DNA from 3 places in the Saezia sanguinis genome. Region 3 is predicted to be linked to each of the others. Evidence: predicted binding sites of a transcription regulator. Region 3 holds the regulator's gene; each other region holds the start of a gene.

Region 1 (5,768 bases), on a different contig from region 3:
ACCTTTCGCTTAATATACCTTTCAATGCCGAAAAAGCCTCGCTGTAGTTCCACAGCTGCCCCTCCACAAAAGCAACAACAATCGTTCCATCCGGCAAAATAAGCGCAAAACTATAATGCAACGGTGGAAATGCACCATAATGCGTTAATTGGTTGCTGCCATCATTTTGTGGCCAAATGCGCCATCCCAGACCATAATAGCTCTGGGTGTATGCCGCTCGTAACGGCGGAACAGCAATTTGCCTGACATGAGGCAGTTCCAGTGCATAAATCGCCAGCAGAGTATCCAGATCAGCAGACCAGCCTCCAACCGGAGCAGCTCCCTGCAACTCCTCCCTGCTTGTAAAAGGCACTGCGCCTGCTGTTGCCGCCACTCCGGTAATGGTCAGTTTTTCAGCAGAAACGCCACGATCCTGCAGCATAGCATGCACCGCATCCTCATAAGTAAGACCGGCTTTGCTTTCAATGATTTTGCCTAAAAAACAGTAGCCAATATTTGCATACTCGATCTGGCTGCCGGGCACATCATCAAGTTTTCGTTCAAGCACTTTATGGATAGCTTGGTCGCATGAAACCAAACCGTTATCCGTTACCACTACATCACCCGATTGGCGGGCGCTAAATCCTGCTACATGTCGCAATAGGTCAGCTACCGTGATCTGCCGATAGTATTCGTCCCGGGAGTAGTCAAGTTGAGGCAATAAATCGACCAGTTTTCCGTCCAACTGCAACTGCCCCTTTTTCACCATCCAGCGGATAGTCATCGCCGTGATCGGCTTGGACAAACTGGCAATGCGCATTGGTTCATTTTCCGTCAAAGGAAGCACCTTTTCCTCGCCATTGCGGGCATGGTATCCGATCACGATATGCTCTGTGCGTCCATCAGGATGTCGAATCCCAAGCATCATACCATCCAGGTGCCACAGCATTGCAAAGCGGCGTAACTCCCAGTTCAACGGTAATGGCCCACCTTGATACCAATAACAACCGGCAGCAACCACACTCAGAAGCATCAATAAAATAGTCAGTCTGGTTTTTTTCATTGAAAAAGTTTTTTCACGCGGGCGAACAAACCATTGCGAGCAATCCATTTCGAGTATGCCTGATACTGCGGGTCCTGCATCAAATGCCACTCTTCTGTTTTGGCTCGACACCAGTAAATCATGTTGGTCACAAATAATGCCCCCACCATCTGCAAAGTATGCCAACCCGAAGCCATGCTTAAAAAGGGAACATACAAAAACCACCATGACAGGTTTTTGGCCAGATAAGCCGGATGCTTAAAGTAACGGTAAGGACCATTGGTAATGATGCCACGGTTGGTCAAATTGCTGAACCGGATACCGAAAATCACTGTTGCCCATGCGTAAATCACCGTCAATGCAACGATAACGGCGCCCCAACTGTAAAACAGGGGGCTCCCCCGCTCAAACCAAACCATCCATGGAGCGCCCCCTGTACCCGAGCCATTTTGGGTATATAGCATAAGACCTGCATTTTCGCGTAAGAACATTAAAGGTGGATAACAGACCAGAGCCGCTACCCAGGCCAGCAAGTAGGGATTACTGGATCTGATATGGGTATCCAGACGATGCGAATTACACATATAGCCAATTGTTGCGTAAACCGTATCGATCAGGTACAGAAGTGCCATCGGCACAAAATACCATGCGATCTGAAAGCCACGCTCCAGATCATGATAAAACATGACCAGCCAAAGATACGAAGCATCAATCATCAAGGGTAGAAAAAACGCCTTGATCAAATGATTGCGCGCTGTATCTTTCCATACCCCCCACCGGTATCCCTGCTGATCCAGCGCATAGCCTAAAGACAGTAAGGTTCCGGGCTCCCAATCTTCACTCCGGACTCTTATCAGGTAAAAAAACAGGTACCCCAGCAACAACGGCCCCAACCAGGGCAAAAATTCCAACAATGTTGCAGTAACTGCCATATTTGCAAACTGAAATACAGCTAAAGTTACCACCCAGATCAAGCCTGCAAATAGCAGCCCACGAATTTTCCAGCCCAATATCTGTTGGCAAGTAAAAGAACCAGGAGCGGTGGCCGTACTTTTCCACTGCCGGTTCCTGTAATATTCAGCAAACAGCATAGGCACAGTTGCGCTTCCCATCAAAACAAGCCACGCAATGGTATAACCAGGCCGGACAATATAAACAACGATCAGTGCAGCAAGAAGCCCGAAAATACCCGCAACGCCAGTCCAAGCGGAAACCGCTGAGGATACCGTTTGCTCATCTTTCAATTGAGATTTTTCGTATTTTTGCACGGAATACTCATTCAGGATTCAGCGGTACATTTTACGCTTAATAATTCAATCAAAATTGCAACATTCAAAATAAAAAATGGGGCCCGAAGACCCCATTTTTAATCCATATAGATGGATATGATTAGTTACCAGATGCAGCAGGTGCTGTTGCAGTGGTAAAGCGGCATTCCGGCGGCAACTGGTTAGGGGCAGTTGCGTTGGTAGAGCTGTGGCATGACCAAGCAATACGTCCAACAGGCAGTCTGCCGGTCTGCAGCGCACCGTCGTTATCCCACGGAGACAGCACTAACTCAATACCATTTACACGAGTAGAGTCGCCTTTAATCGTAATGACACCAGTTCCATCAAGATTAACCTCTGTCACATTGCGGGTAGACTTGATTGTACCAGTCGGGCCGTTCGACCAACCTTGGTTGAATGTGAAACCATTGGTAGCATTGTCAACTACAATGTTTTTCGCTGAAGAAGCCAGCACTAAGCCTTCACCCAAGCGAGTACGCACAGTGTAATCCTGGTACATCGGCAGAGCGAAAGCTGCCAGAATACCGATAATAGCCACAACGATCATCAATTCGATCAGGGTGAAACCCTTTTGAGCGCCGCGCTTCACAGACATAATTTGCTTTTTCATAATTTGACCTTCCTTGGTTAATTAGGAACTACATATCGTAGCCTTCACCAAAAGATATGCATGGACCGTGCCAACCTTAAAACTGCGAAATATTTCACACTTTCCAGCGAATCGCTAAAAATAGGGTTACATTTTTGTCATTTAAGACATCCCTTTTTGTCACACCGAGGTCAATTCAGTCAATTTTGACATTTTGTGTAATTTAGCCAGAAGTATTTTGTTTTGCCTGGCGAAATTTACGGATGTGAAAACCATCATTCTGCCTAGTTAGTTTATTTCATAACAAAATCCCCACAGGTTGGCAAAAACCTATGGGGATTTATCAAAAGCCAGCCCGGATGATTACTCAGTTGCCGCAGCCGACTCCTGATTACGGGATTTTCCTTCCCCCTTTTCAGGCGGCGGGTCAATTTTGAGCTGTACCTGCCCTTGTGCATCCATATCCACGGTGACATGTCCGCCGTTGATCAGGCGTCCAAACAGCAGTTCATCTGCCAGAGCACTGCGGATGGTATCCTGAATCAGGCGCTGCATGGGGCGAGCGCCCATCATTGGATCAAACCCTTTCTGAGCCAGATCGCGCCGCAGTTCATCGGTAAAGGTCACGTCCACCTTTTTCTCTGCCAATTGCGCTTCAAGCTGCAGCAGGAATTTGTCCACCACACGCAGGATCACTTCCTCGTTCAATGCGCTGAAATTGACAATTGCATCCAGCCGGTTGCGGAATTCCGGTGTGAACAGGCGCTTGATATCCGCCATTTCATCACCTGATTCGCGCTGCGTTGTGAATCCGATGGTGGCCTTGTTCATCGTCTCAGCCCCCGCATTGGTGGTCATGATGATGATCACATTACGGAAATCCGCCTTGCGTCCGTTGTTATCCGTCAATGTGCCGTGGTCCATGACCTGCAGCAGCACATTAAATACATCCGGATGCGCTTTTTCAATTTCATCAAGCAGCAGCACGCTGTGCGGTTTTTGCGTGATGGCTTCGGTCAGCAGCCCGCCCTGGTCAAACCCGACATAACCGGGAGGCGCCCCGATCAAGCGGCTGACTGCATGGCGCTCCATGTATTCAGACATATCAAAGCGGATCAGGTCAATGCCTAAAATATAAGCCAACTGCCGGGCCACTTCGGTTTTCCCGACGCCGGTCGGCCCGGAGAACAGGAAGGAACCAATCGGTTTGTCAGTCCGTCCCAGCCCCGAGCGTGCTATTTTGGCAACAATGTCTTCCACATCCGCCCGGGTAATGGTTTTTTTCTGCTTGCTCTTGGGCAGCAGGCGCTGTGCAGCACCGGCCTCATCAATCACGTCAATGGCCTTGTCGGGCAAATGCCTGTCATTGATGAACTTGTCGCTGAGCTCAGCCGCTGCCTGCAATGCAGCATTGGCATACTTCACACTGTGGTGTTCTTCAAAACGCGATTTCAGCCCTTTGAGAATCTCCACTGTCTGCTCGACCGAAGGCGCCACCACGTCAATTTTCTGGAAGCGGCGGCTCAATGCACTGTCTTTTTCAAAAATTCCCCGGTATTCGGTAAACGTGGTCGCGCCAATGCAGCGCAACTGCCCAGAACTCAGTGCGGGTTTGAGCAGGTTGGAGGCATCCAGCGTTCCGCCGGAAGCCGCACCCGCACCAATCAGCGTATGTATTTCATCAATGAACAGGATGGATTCCGGCTTGTCTTTCAGCGCTTTGAGCACCCCTTTGAGCCGCTGCTCAAAGTCACCCCGGTATTTGGTACCGGCCAGCAATGCCCCCATGTCCAGCGCATACACCACAGCGTCAGCCAGCACTTCGGGCACGGTATTTTGGGTAATGCGCCAGGCCAGGCCTTCTGCAATGGCTGTTTTGCCCACACCAGCCTCGCCCACCAGCAGCGGGTTGTTTTTACGGCGGCGGCACAACACCTGTACCACCCGCTCCACCTCGGACTCACGCCCAATCAGCGGATCAATCCGGCCCTCTTTGGCCTGCTGGTTCAGGTTCACGGTAAACTGCTCGAGCGGAGAGCCTTTTTCCCCGTTCTGCGCCTCTTCGCTGTTCACCTGCTCACTGCTGGCATCACTGGTTCTGCCCGCGTCAGACACATCGGTCTTGCGAATGCCATGCGCAATGTAGTTCACCACATCCAGCCGGGTAATCCCCTGCTGATGCAGGTAATACACGGCATGCGAATCTTTTTCACCAAAAATGGATACCAGCACGTTGGCGCCGGTCACTTCTTTTTTGCCATTGCCGGTGGACTGCACATGCATGATGGCACGCTGGATCACACGCTGAAACCCGAGTGTCGGGCGCGTATCCACCTCGCCTTCCCCGGCGATGGTTGGTGTGTTATCGGTAATGAACTGGGTCAGACTCTGACGCAGTTCGTCCACATCTGCGGCACAGGCCAGCAACACGTCTTTCGCTGACGGATTATCCAGCAATGCCAGCAGCAGATGCTCCACGGTAATGAACTCGTGGCGCTGCTGCCGCGCCTCGACAAATGCCATGTGCAGACTGACTTCCAATTCCTGAGCGATCATACGGCCTCCATAATGCACTGCAAGGGGTGCTGCGCCTGCTGGGCAGCAGATAACACCATATCCACCTTGGTCGCAGCAATATCGCGCGGAAATACGCCACAAATGCCACGGCCTTCATAGTGAATTTTCAACATGATGGTTGTTGCCACTTCCAGATCCTTGCCAAAATACTCTTGAATAACATAGACCACAAACTCCATAGGGGTAAAGTCGTCATTGAGCATCACCACCTGATAAAAGGGCGGCGGCTCCGTTAACAGGACATCCGGCTCGGCCAGGGCCGGGGTTTGCTCGTTCGGCTGCATAGGCTGAT
Region 2 (5,768 bases), on a different contig from region 3:
TGTGCTGGGCGGTGCTGCGCTTGATCCGAAAAAGACCGGGCAGACGATTTATGAGGATGAGGCCATCCGCCTGTGGACGCTGGATGAGCCTGTGCTCATTGCATCGCTGAAAACCAAAGTGCATGCGCTGAGCCGGGTAGCAGTACATGGCCTGCACAAAGCCATTGATGAGGCCGAGAACGGTGGCTATCAGGGGCTGGTGATCTGGGCGCCTGATGCTCTGTTTTCAGCCGGGTTTGATCTGAAAACGGTGATGGAGTTATGTGCTTCGCAGGGGGCGGCAGCGGTTGAAAAAGATCTGGCCGATTTGCAGCGTCTTTCATTGCGTTTGCGTTATGCATTGGTGCCGACCGTGGCAGCTGTGCACGGCAAGGCATTGGGCGGTGGATGCGAGATCGCGTTGTATTGCGCCCGTCGGGTGATGGCACTGGAAAGCGCCATGGGCCTGGTGGAGTTCAATGTGGGCGTGATCCCGGCTGGTGGCGGGCTGACTTATCTGGCGCGGCGTGCGGCAGAAAAGGCCGGTTCGGGTCATGGCCTGGGGACAGAGCCATTTATCCTGCCGGCGTTTGACCAGGTGATGGCCGCGCAGACCAGTGGCAGCGCTTTGGATGCTGTCAAACTGGGATATGCATTGCACAGTGACATTGTGGTGCCGCATAAGGATGAGCTGCTGTATGTGGCGATTCAACAGGCCAGAGCGATGTTTGCCAGCGGCTATCGGCCTCCGTTGCAGCAGCCATTCCCTGTCGGGGGCACTGAATTGCAGAAAGTATTGCAGCAGCGGCTGCAGGCATGGCAGCAGGCGGAAAAGTGCACTGAGTATGATGAGGTTATTGGGCAAAGCCTGGCGCGTGTGCTGTCCGGCGGCGATGTTGCCGCTGGAACGGTTGTGACCGAGGCTGATCTGATTGCGCTGGAGCGGCAGGAGTTTATTCGCCTGCTGGGCAATGAAAAAACATTGCAGCGTATTGAAGGCATGCTCAATACCGGCAAAGCGGTGCGTAATTAACCGGATCATTAAAAGAAAACAGCATCAGGAAAATGAATCAGGTTCTGCAGTTGGTTGCCGGGGATTTTCCTCAACTGAAGGAGCGCTTGCCCCAGGTATTGGCCGGCGGCAATCTGGTGCTGTTGTTATGCGCCCAATGGTGCGGCACTTGCCGCACTTTTCGTGACATGACAGATGAGCTTGCAGGCAAATTTCCTGAAACGCTTTTTGTCTGGCTGGATGTGGAAGATGACAGCGATGTGGCAGGAGACGTTGATGTGACGAACTTTCCTTCCATTGCGGTATTCAGGCAAGGCGTGGCAGTTCATTTTGGCGTTTCGCTGCCGCAAGCGGGTGTTGTGCAGCGCCTGCTGAATGCCTTATTCCATAATGCTGTGCATGAAGCCGATGTAGCGGATGAGGTGGCAGAGCTGCCTCAGTTGCTGCAGCAATGGCTGCTGGATGAAACTGAGGCTGGCTGCTGACAGAAGGAGGCCGGGGCTTTTGCCGCCGTGTTGTTGTGGCGATATCGGCAGGAATGCATCAAGCCTGTACTTTGTACATTGCAGCGTTGCTTTGACAAACACAGACTTCAGGCGGTGCGGCTACTTTCCATATTTTTATGTCAAAGCCCTGCGTAGATGCGGCGGCAGCGTTTTAATATTTTTTGTGCTATCTGTTGTTATTCACAAGAGCAGCCTGGCTCGTGTTCAAAGAGGGCTCAAAAGGCCTGTCACACATCATAACGCCTGTGAAATAAATGCGATGCCGAGCTTGACCCATGGCATGGCGGAAAGCATGGCAAGACAGGTTATAAATTTGAAGTGTGCGGATGAATGTCGTGCCGACATACGGCAGATAAAAAACGCCCCCCTAAGACGGGCAATCTTAGAGGGGGTGCCTAGGTTTCATTTAGGCCAAGCTTGGAATTTATTTTAAACGCTTATACCGCGAGCTGCATTTTTCCGGTCATTTCCACTTGCAATGCACGACGTATATGTTTCCATGCATTGCGTAAAACCATGGGAGAAAGCGCCTCTTCGGGGATCAGCAGCAGACGATGTTGGCGAATCAACTCACCCAGAGATATCTGACTGGTTAGCACGGTAATAGGCGCGACCAGCAGCAGGGGCAGCAGCACTGGAGAGAGCCAGACGACAGCTTCAGCGTCCCAGTAGCAGATGAATGTGAACAGCGCGGTCACAATCAGGATCAGCGATGCAAAATGTGAGAATGCTGTATTCCATGGAACAGAAACAGCTTCTCTGGGAGGCGATTTCCATTCCAGTTTGATACCGGTCAGCGCAGTCAGTACAAACAGGGTATGGGCAACCATACGGATAGGTGCTTGCAGCAAGGCAATTGCGGCTTCAAGTAAAGAACTGCTGATCAGGCTCCAGGTGCCACCGTAAAAGCGTTGTTCACCTTTGATGATGACTGCCAGCACACCCAGTAAACGGGGCATGAACAAAATGGCAAGTGTCATGATCCACAGGCCGACCATTTCATGGCTGAAAACGGTTGCATGCGCTGTGGCAGGCATTGTCAGCCACAAAGCGGTGCCGAATGCCAGAAACATCATCCACAGCGGGGCAGAGAAGTACGACATGAAGCCGGTTGCCAGCATGGCACGGTGCACACCGTGCAGGCCGGGTTCTGTGATCAGGCGGCTGTTTTGAATGTTGCCCTGGCACCAGCGGCGGTCTCGCTGCAATTCAGACAGCAGGTCTGGTGGCTGTTGTTCGTAGCTGCCTTTAAGGTCTGCAACCATCCAGACATAGTAACCGGCACGACGCATGAGGGCGGCTTCCACAAAGTCATGGGACATGATGTCGCCTGACAGGCCGCCTTTGCCTTTGATCGGGGCCAGCGCACAGTGTTTCATGAACGGTTCAACACGGATAATGGCATTGTGACCGAAGTAATGTGATTCACCCAATTGCCAGAATTGCATGCCCAGCGTAAAGACGCGGCCCACGACGCGGGCGGCAAACTGCTGCACACGGGCGTGCAGGGTCACCTGGCCGACGGCCTGCGTGGCTGTCTGGATAATACCGGCCTGAGGGTTGGCTTCCATCAGTTTGGCCAATGTGACCAGGCAGTCTCCGCTCATCACGCTGTCGGCATCAAGCACAATCATATAGCGGTAGTTTTTACCCCAGCGGCGGCAGAAGTCTGCAACGTTACCCGCTTTGCGGTGAACGCGACGGGTACGCAGGCGATAGTAAACCTCAACAGGGGTTTTGTGCTGGTTTGCCAGCGTCCAGCGCAGTTCTTCCCATGCTTTGCGTTCTGCGGCAATAATTTCAGGATCGCGGCTGTCAGACAGTACATACACGTCGAATGCTTTGGCGTTTTCAGTTGCAGCCAGTGATTCTGCAATGGCTCTGAGCCCGGCAAACACGGTTGTGGTGTCTTCATTGCAAATCGGCATGATGACGGCAGTCCGCACATCGGATGCCAGTTTATCGTGCGCAACGGATTGCGCCGTCATGGCGTAGCGGTCACCACGCAGCAATACCCAGAACCCCATGAGCGCGGTGCTAAAGCCAACGATGATCCAGGCGGACAGCACGGCGAACAATGCAACATGGCCATATTGAAGCCAGACATTGTGATAGTCGCCCTGAACCTGTGTAAACAGCCAGGTTGCAAATGCGGTAATGGATAGCGTCAGTAAAGCCAAAGTGCTGCGGCGGAATTTGACCGCGCGCTGCCAAGGCTCCTGTTTCGTCTGTGCAGCCCGTTTAAATAAATGAATTTCGGTGAACAGTACTTTGCGGATACCTTGCCCCAGGCCTTTCCAGAAGCCTTGCCAGGGTTGCGGTACCATAGATCCCCGGTTGATCTGAGGAGCTGTGCGTTTGTTCGAATGTTGCCTGTACATAAAATTAAATCAGTAAAAGTAGTTGTTATCTGTAATAGTTCTCTGCCTCTCTATAAAGCAAATGTTGTGCCATTGCTAAAAATTTGTTTAAAAACATATAGTTATTATTTTTTTGCCAGCGCAAAACTGAATTAAAGGGGAAATAGCAGGATATTTGTCGCTGCTCAACGACAGCCTGATCAGGGCTGAGCCTCTATTCTTTTAAAAACAATGGATTATGTATGTCGCTGCACAGCGACAGCATAAAAAACCGAGAACCGGTGGGAGAGCAAGCTGTTCACCGCAGGCGTTGATGGGGGCGGTTTTCAGGCGATTGGATCAGAAATGTGAATCTGATACATCGGTTGATACATTGGTCGGTTTGTATCCGGCGTGGGTGAGGTATTGGGGGATGTTGGTGGGGGGTATCATGGCGTGCATGTCCGGTAGACAAAATAACGCCAATTGCAGCACCGGGATGGTATTGGTGGCATTGGCGAATGCCATATCCGTTATGTTCATGCGCCATCCGTCACCGCATCTGAAGGCAGGGTTGGGGTTTTTCTGCTTTGATCGTTTGTATCGCCGAACTGCACGCCGGCGGTCGTTTTAACACGACCTAGCCCAGGTCAGGCGGCTCCAGCAGCGTTTCTTCATTTTTATTGTGAAAGTGCCCCGGGGTCAGGCCATGTTTTTGCAGCAGACGGTAAAACTCGGTACGGTTGCGGTCAGCCAGGCGTGCTGCGTCGGCAACCACACCATCGGTCATTTTCATCAGGCCAACCAAGTATTCCCTTTCAAACTTCTGTTTGGCCTGATTGTAGGTGAGTACCTGCACGCTGGGGGTACGCAGGGCGCGCTGAACCAGAGACAACGGGATCAGCGGTGTGGTGCACAGGGCGCATACCTGTTCTACCACGTTAAGCAACTGGCGCACATTGCCCGGCCAGGGAGCTGTTGCCAGCGCCCGCAGTGCTTCTGGTGAAAATCCGGATATTTTTTTCCCGTATTTCTGGGTCAGGGCATTGAGAAAATGGCTGGCCAGCAGTGGAATGTCTTCCCGCCGTTGTGAAAGCGGGGGCAGGTTCAGTGTGACGACGTTCAGCCGGTAATACAGGTCTTCGCGAAATTCGCCATTGGCCATGGCATCTTCCAGGTTTCTGTGGGTGGCTGAAATAATGCGCACATCTACCGGGATGGATTGGGTTGACCCGACAGGGCGCACCACATGCTCCTGTAGCACGCGCAGCAGCTTGACTTGCAAGGATGGCGGCATATCACCGATTTCATCCAGCATCAGCGTGCCGCCATCGGCTTCCTGAAACAGGCCTTTGTGGTTATTGACGGCATCTGTAAAAGCGCCTTTCACGTGGCCGAACAGTTCAGATTCGAGCAATGTTTCGGGAATAGCGCTGCAATTGATGGCGATGAATGGTTTTTTCGCCCGCGGGCTGGCATGGTGGATCGCGCGTGCCAGCATTTCCTTGCCGGTGCCGCTTTCTCCCAACAGCAAAATGCTGGCGTCAGATGCCGCCACCAGCTTGGCTTCGGCCAGCAGTTCTTCCATGCAACTGGCATGACTGATGATGTTGGCGTGCCAGGCACCTTTGTCTGCCGGTTCCAAAACTTTAGCCGCAGGGGCACTCAAGGACAGCGCCTGCGAAATTTTATCGAGCAGTTCTTTGCCGTCAAAAGGTTTGGTCAGGTAGGAAAATACGCCGTGTGAGGTGGCTTTCACCGCATCGGGAATGGTGCCGTGCGCGGTCAGCAAAATGACCGGCAGCGAGGGATGGTTGCGCTGGATTTCGTCAAACAGTTCCAGGCCGTCTTTTCCGGGCAGGCGTACATCGCTGAGTACCAGTTGCGGGCGTTCAATGGCTAATTGGCTCAGCGCACTTTCTGCGCTGTCTG
Region 3 (5,768 bases):
CGCGATCTTTCCAGTGCCTTCCACAGTTACTATGATGCCGAACGCGTACTGGTCCAGGACGCCAATCTGGTTTTGGCCCGTCTGGCATTATTGAGCGCCACACGCCAGGTACTGGCAAATGGCCTGGCCTTGCTGGGCGTTGGTGCGCCAGAATCAATGAGTCGCAACGATGTAGTATCATAAGGGCAATCTTTACTATGCAATCAACTTCTATCATGATTCAACAGCGCGGACTTTCACTGATCGGCTTTATTCTCGGGCTGGTACTGGGCCTGATTATTGCGGCAGGCGTGGCGTTTTACATCACCAAAACGCCGGTCCCCTTTGCCGACCGCTATTCTCAGCAGGAGCCGCTCCAGGTACCGAGTGACTGGAATCCGAACCGTTCTTTGCAGCCCCAAGGCGGGCCTGCCGCGCCCGAGCAGCAGACACCCCCGCCACTGCCTGAGACAGCAACAACGCCAACAGACAGCGTGATCCCGGCCCCTGCCACCACAGATGACCCGGTTGCCATTGCTGCGCTGGGTGGTGCCATGCCTTCAGGCAACGAACGCGTCGCGCCATCAACAACCGTAGCGCCAGAAGGCCGGCCTAATACCCCGCCCCCCGAAGCCAACATGCAGTTTTATGTGCAGGCAGGCGCTTTTGCCTCCCCAACCGAAGCCGAACAACAACGTGCCCGGTTGGCTTTGCTGGGCAACCAGGCTGTCATCAGCCAGGTAACCGCAGCAGGCAGAACGATTCACCGTGTACGCCTTGGCCCTTACTCCACCCGGGAAGCCGCCAGCATTGCACAGCGTAATCTGGCCAGCAACAACATTGATGCCGCCATCGTACTGGTACAGCAGTAACAAATCACTGCCACCATATGAACTAATGTGAACTGCCTATACTCCAAAGGTCATTCGCAGATAAGAGATAGGAAAACAACGATCATGCAACGCAGACATTTTTCAAAAGGGCTCGTCGCCGGAGTTTCAGTAATAACAGCCGGGCTAATGAGCCCACTGGCTCAAGCAAGCGAAGTCGCTCTGCAGGAGAATAAGAATTTCTGGCTGGTTAAGCCCGCTTTGCCCAACGATGCACCGGCTGGCAAAGTACAGGTCATTGAATTTTTCGCCTACAGCTGTAACCACTGTTTTGCTTTTGAATCCATCTTCAACGCCTGGGCTGCCAAAGCACCGGCAGATGCCTACATTCAGCGCGTTCCCGTATCATTCCGCTCCATAGTGGAACCCCATGCCCGTATTTATTACACGCTGGAAGCGCTCGACCGGCTGGATCTGCACGACACCGTGTTTGAAGAGGTTCAGGTAAAGAAAAATTATCTGATTGAACCTAAACCGATCCGCGCGTTTTTTGCGGCTCATGGCATCAATGCCGACGAAGCCATGAAAGTCTATGAATCTTTTGGTGTGCAATCCAAGGTTCAGCGTGCCAATCAACTGGTGGAAGCCTACGGCATTGAAGGAACTCCGGCCATCGGCGTTGGGGGACAGTATTGGACCATTGGCGCCTCTCAAGAGGCACTGCGTGTCGCTGAAACATTGATCGCCCGTGTTAAAGCCTCTATGGGCAGCTAATACCTTTTTCTGGTTTTACCATAGAAAATGCCGCTCAACGCGATACGCTTTGGCGGCTTTTTTATTGGTCCTGCCTTTCCGGGTTGTCATATTCTCTTTCTTTACACTGTTTTTGACTATTTCATCCAAGCCGATAGAAAACCTCCTGCTCTCTGCTGGATGATTACCGCTCCCCTGTAGAATCAAGTAAGATAGGGGTTGTTTAATGCAATTTTCATGCCGGACATAATTATGCAGACTGTTTTCTCACGGTTTTTCATATATGCAGCCAAGCAGATACCTGTTATCACGCTGTTATGCCTGATGTCCTTTTCCTCCTGGGCCGCCAATGATGATGCCAAACAGCCCATCCACATTGAGGCGGACCGCATGCAATACGACAATGCCAATAAAGTCAGCCGCTTTTTCGGTAATGTGGTTGCTTCGCAGGGGTCACTGACCATACGCGCCGCACAAATGGATGTCCGCCAGGTGGCATCAGGGCACCAGCTCGGCGTTGCCATTGGCTCGGCCCAGCACAGAGCCTATTTCAGGCAAAACCGTGACAACACCAATGAATATATCGAAGGCGAAGCCATCCGCCTGGAATATGACAGCCGTACCACCACATTGAAGCTCGTTGGCGATGCGACCATTCGGCGTTACCGGGGTACCGAGCTCTGGGACCAGTCTTCCGGCGGGGTCATTACCTATAACGACACCACCAGCTTTTTCACCGTGGAAAGCGGTCCCAACAGCAGCTCTGCCAGTGGCCGCATGACCATGGTCTTAACCCCTGAGCCAAACGATTAACCCGCCCGAAGGATTGGACATGAGTTTGGTTGCAACCAAAACCACATCTTCCACATCAACCCCAGACACCGCTTCCCAAGTGGCGAAGGCAAAACTCGACGCGACAGGGCTGAAAAAAACCTACGGTGCCCGCACCGTGGTGCAAGACGTTTCAATCGCTGTGGAATCAGGCGAGGTTGTGGGCCTGTTAGGCCCCAATGGCGCAGGCAAGACCACCTCGTTTTACATGATTGTCGGTCTGGTACGTGCAGATGCCGGGAAAATCATGATCAACGACCGGGACATCACCCGCATGCCGATCCATGAGCGCTCCCGCATGGGGTTATCCTACCTGCCGCAGGAAGCGTCTATTTTCCGCAAACTCAGTGTCTCGGAAAATATCCGCGCGGTGCTCGAACTGCAACTGGATGCCGACGGGCAAAGCCTTTCACGCAAACGCATTGATGAAGAGTTGGACCGCCTGATGCAAGACCTCCACGTTGACCGGCTGCGTGACTCCCCCGCCCTGGCACTGTCCGGTGGTGAACGGCGACGCGTGGAGATTGCGCGGGCACTCGCCACCTACCCCCATTTCATTTTGCTGGATGAACCCTTTGCGGGGATTGATCCGATTGCCGTCATTGAAATCCAGCGCATCATTGGTTTTTTAAAAGCACGCGGCATCGGCGTGCTGATTACCGATCATAACGTAAGGGAAACATTGAACATCTGCGATCACGCTTACATTATCAGTGAAGGCAAAGTCCTGACCCAGGGTACATCTGACGAAATCGTCGCCAACCCTGACGTGCGCCGGGTATACCTGGGCGAAAACTTCCGCATGTAGCAAGGTCGTCAAGCACCATGATGAAACCGGGCCTTCAGCTACGCATTTCACAGCACCTTGCGCTTACACCGCAATTGCAGCAGTCGATCCGGCTGTTGCAACTCTCCACGCTGGAATTGCAGCAGGAGGTTGAAAGCATGCTGGAGAGCAATCCTTTTTTAGAAGAGGACGGCCCGGAATCCGGCAATGAATTGCCGCTGGCACCAGCGTCGGCAGATAACATGGCAAGCACCGGTGATTCCTCTGACAGCGCTTCCAGCAGCAATGAACTTTCGGAAATGGACTGGTCACAGCCCCAGGAACTCGACAACCGCTCCAACGGCGACGATGAATGGGACTGGTCAGACAGCCGGGACTGGGGAGACAGCGTTTCCAACAGCAACGCACAGCCAGATGATGAGGAAACCGCCAACGCTTTGGAATGGGCCTCACAAAATGTATCGCTGACAGAACACCTTATGCAGCAGGCCCGCACACTGCATATCAGCGACGAAGACAAAGCTGCGTTGTACATTCTGATCGAATCCCTGGATGAAAACGGCTATCTGGCCGACGATCTGACCGATATCACCGACCAGTTACTCTCTTCACGCCAAAACAACATTGACTACGAGCTTGAACATGAGGATATGCTGGAGCGCCTCACATGCGCGCTGAACTGGCTGCAAACCATGCACCCGGCAGGTGTCGGTGCCCGCAACCTGTCCGAATGCCTGTGCCTGCAGCTTAAACAACTGCCAGACTCATTTCAAAAAGACCTGGCGCTGACCATTTGCACGCAACATCTGGATCTGCTTGCCAAACGAGATCACCGCAAGCTGGCGGCTATCACCGGATTTGATGAAGAAACCATACGCAGTGCCTATCAGCTCATTTTAACGCTGGACCCCAAGCCCGGACGCCAGTTTGCCAGTTCACCAGGAACGGTGCTCATCCCGGATGTGATTATCAAAAAATCGGGCAACCAATGGAAGGCCACGCTCAATCCGGACATCATGCCCAAAATCCGTGTCAATGATATCTATGCCCAGGCGTTGCGTGGACATAAAGGCAACGATGGCGCCCAGGCCTTGAACCAGCGCCTTCAGGAAGCCCGCTGGTTTATCAAAAACATTCAACAGCGTTTTGAAACCATTCTGCGTGTTTCTCAGGCAGTAGTGAACCGGCAAAGAAATTTCTTCACCCATGGCGAAATTGCCATGCGTCCACTGGTGTTACGCGAAATTGCCGACGAACTGGGGCTGCACGAATCAACCATTTCTCGCGTCACAACCGCCAAATACATGCTGACGCCATTTGGCATTTTTGAACTCAAGTTTTTCTTTGGCTCATCCCTGTCTACCGAGACCGGCGGCAACGCATCCAGTACTGCCGTACGTGCGCTGATCAAACAACTGGTCACCGAGGAAGACTCGCAAAAGCCGCTGTCTGACAACGATATTTCAAAAATGCTCGCTGAGCAGGGCATACAGGTTGCACGCCGCACTGTCGCCAAATACCGCGAAGGGCTGAAAATTGCCCCCGCCAATCTGCGCAAAGCCGTGTAAATGGTGCTGTTTGATCTGTTTTAACAGAAAACAGTTTTCCACCTACTATACACATCTTGCTGCCAACATCAGCGGGCCGCGCGGGTATGTTTTTGCATCACCATATGCTTGCCCCCTTCCAACACCAGCACCACAATTGCGGCCCATATCAGAATATAGGTGGGCCATTCACGCAAGTGAATTGATTCCCCCAGCAACAACGAAACCGCCACCAGCAATATCGGTTCCAGATAGCCCAGCAGACCAAACAGACTGAATGGCAGCAATTTATTGGCTACCACATAAAAAGCCCATGCCGTCGTGCTTAACACCCCCAGAAACGGAATCAGAATATACAGCGCAGGCTTTTGCGCCAGCACCTCCCATGACAGAGCGCCATGCATGACAAACCAGACAGATAAGGGCAGCATCAATGCAATTTCATACCACAACCCGCCCATGTGGTTCACATCGAAACGGCGCCGCATAAAAAAATACAAAGGGAAACCCAGTGCAACCACCAGCGTTTCCCACGCCATGCCGCCAACATAAAAAAACTCATTGACCACTCCGACGGCTGCCAGCAAAGTTGCCAGCTTCTTCAGCCAGGAAAGCGGCTCGCCATACACAAAGTAGCCTACCAGTACCATCACCAGAGGCATCAGAAAATAACCTAACGAGACCTGCAAGGCGCGATCATTCATCGGCGCCCACATGAACAGCCAGAATTGAATGCCCAGTAAAAACGAATTCAGAACCAGCACCCCGGCAAAAGCCGGCGTTTTTTTCACCCGCTGCCACACCTGCTTCACCAGAGTCCACTCTTTACCGGCAACCGCAAATAACGTCACCATGGGCAGCGTGAACAATATTCTCCACCCCATCACTTCCTGCCCGCTCAGCGGCTGCAGCAAAGAGGCATAGTAATAGAGCCCGCCAAACAGTGCAGAAGCCAGAATCGAGAAAAAAATACCTTTAGAACTTGTTCACGATCTTTTAAGTAGTAGCGTAAGGAAAGCCATAAGGACAAACTGTAAGCTG

Evidence for each region. The regulator sigma-54, encoded in region 3, starts transcription at its own class of promoters, with help from an activator protein. The targets are predictions, from matches to a motif close to TGGCANGNAANCTGCTTT.
Region 1: the regulator sigma-54 is predicted to act here: its motif matches at 2,976-2,993, upstream of AACY98_RS14175 (pilin).
Region 2: the regulator sigma-54 is predicted to act here: its motif matches at 3,933-3,950, upstream of mdoH (glucans biosynthesis glucosyltransferase MdoH).

What each region holds. Positions count from the first base shown of each region.
Region 1 covers NZ_CAWUGC010000019.1:124,702-130,469, forward strand. Annotated here, with positions in the region: gene AACY98_RS14165 (serine hydrolase domain-containing protein) at 1-1,090, opposite strand, end outside; gene AACY98_RS14170 (isoprenylcysteine carboxylmethyltransferase family protein) at 1,039-1,953, opposite strand; gene AACY98_RS14175 (pilin) at 2,411-2,905, opposite strand; gene AACY98_RS14180 (AAA family ATPase) at 3,263-5,455, opposite strand; gene clpS (ATP-dependent Clp protease adapter ClpS) at 5,452-5,760, opposite strand.
Region 2 covers NZ_CAWUGC010000002.1:39,642-45,409, reverse strand. Annotated here, with positions in the region: gene AACY98_RS02295 (3-hydroxyacyl-CoA dehydrogenase/enoyl-CoA hydratase family protein) at 1-1,012, shown strand, start outside; gene AACY98_RS02290 (thioredoxin domain-containing protein) at 1,045-1,476, shown strand; gene mdoH (glucans biosynthesis glucosyltransferase MdoH) at 1,935-3,878, opposite strand; gene AACY98_RS02280 (hypothetical protein) at 4,197-4,379, opposite strand; gene AACY98_RS02275 (sigma 54-interacting transcriptional regulator) at 4,477-5,768, opposite strand, start outside.
Region 3 covers NZ_CAWUGC010000017.1:202,394-208,161, forward strand. Annotated here, with positions in the region: gene argS (arginine--tRNA ligase) at 1-183, shown strand, start outside; gene AACY98_RS12655 (SPOR domain-containing protein) at 216-851, shown strand; gene AACY98_RS12660 (thiol:disulfide interchange protein DsbA/DsbL) at 999-1,583, shown strand; gene lptA (lipopolysaccharide transport periplasmic protein LptA) at 1,887-2,375, shown strand; gene lptB (LPS export ABC transporter ATP-binding protein) at 2,395-3,201, shown strand; gene AACY98_RS12675 (RNA polymerase factor sigma-54) at 3,219-4,748, shown strand; gene rarD (EamA family transporter RarD) at 4,817-5,698, opposite strand; partial or broken gene AACY98_RS12685 (IS5/IS1182 family transposase) at 5,714-5,768, opposite strand, start outside.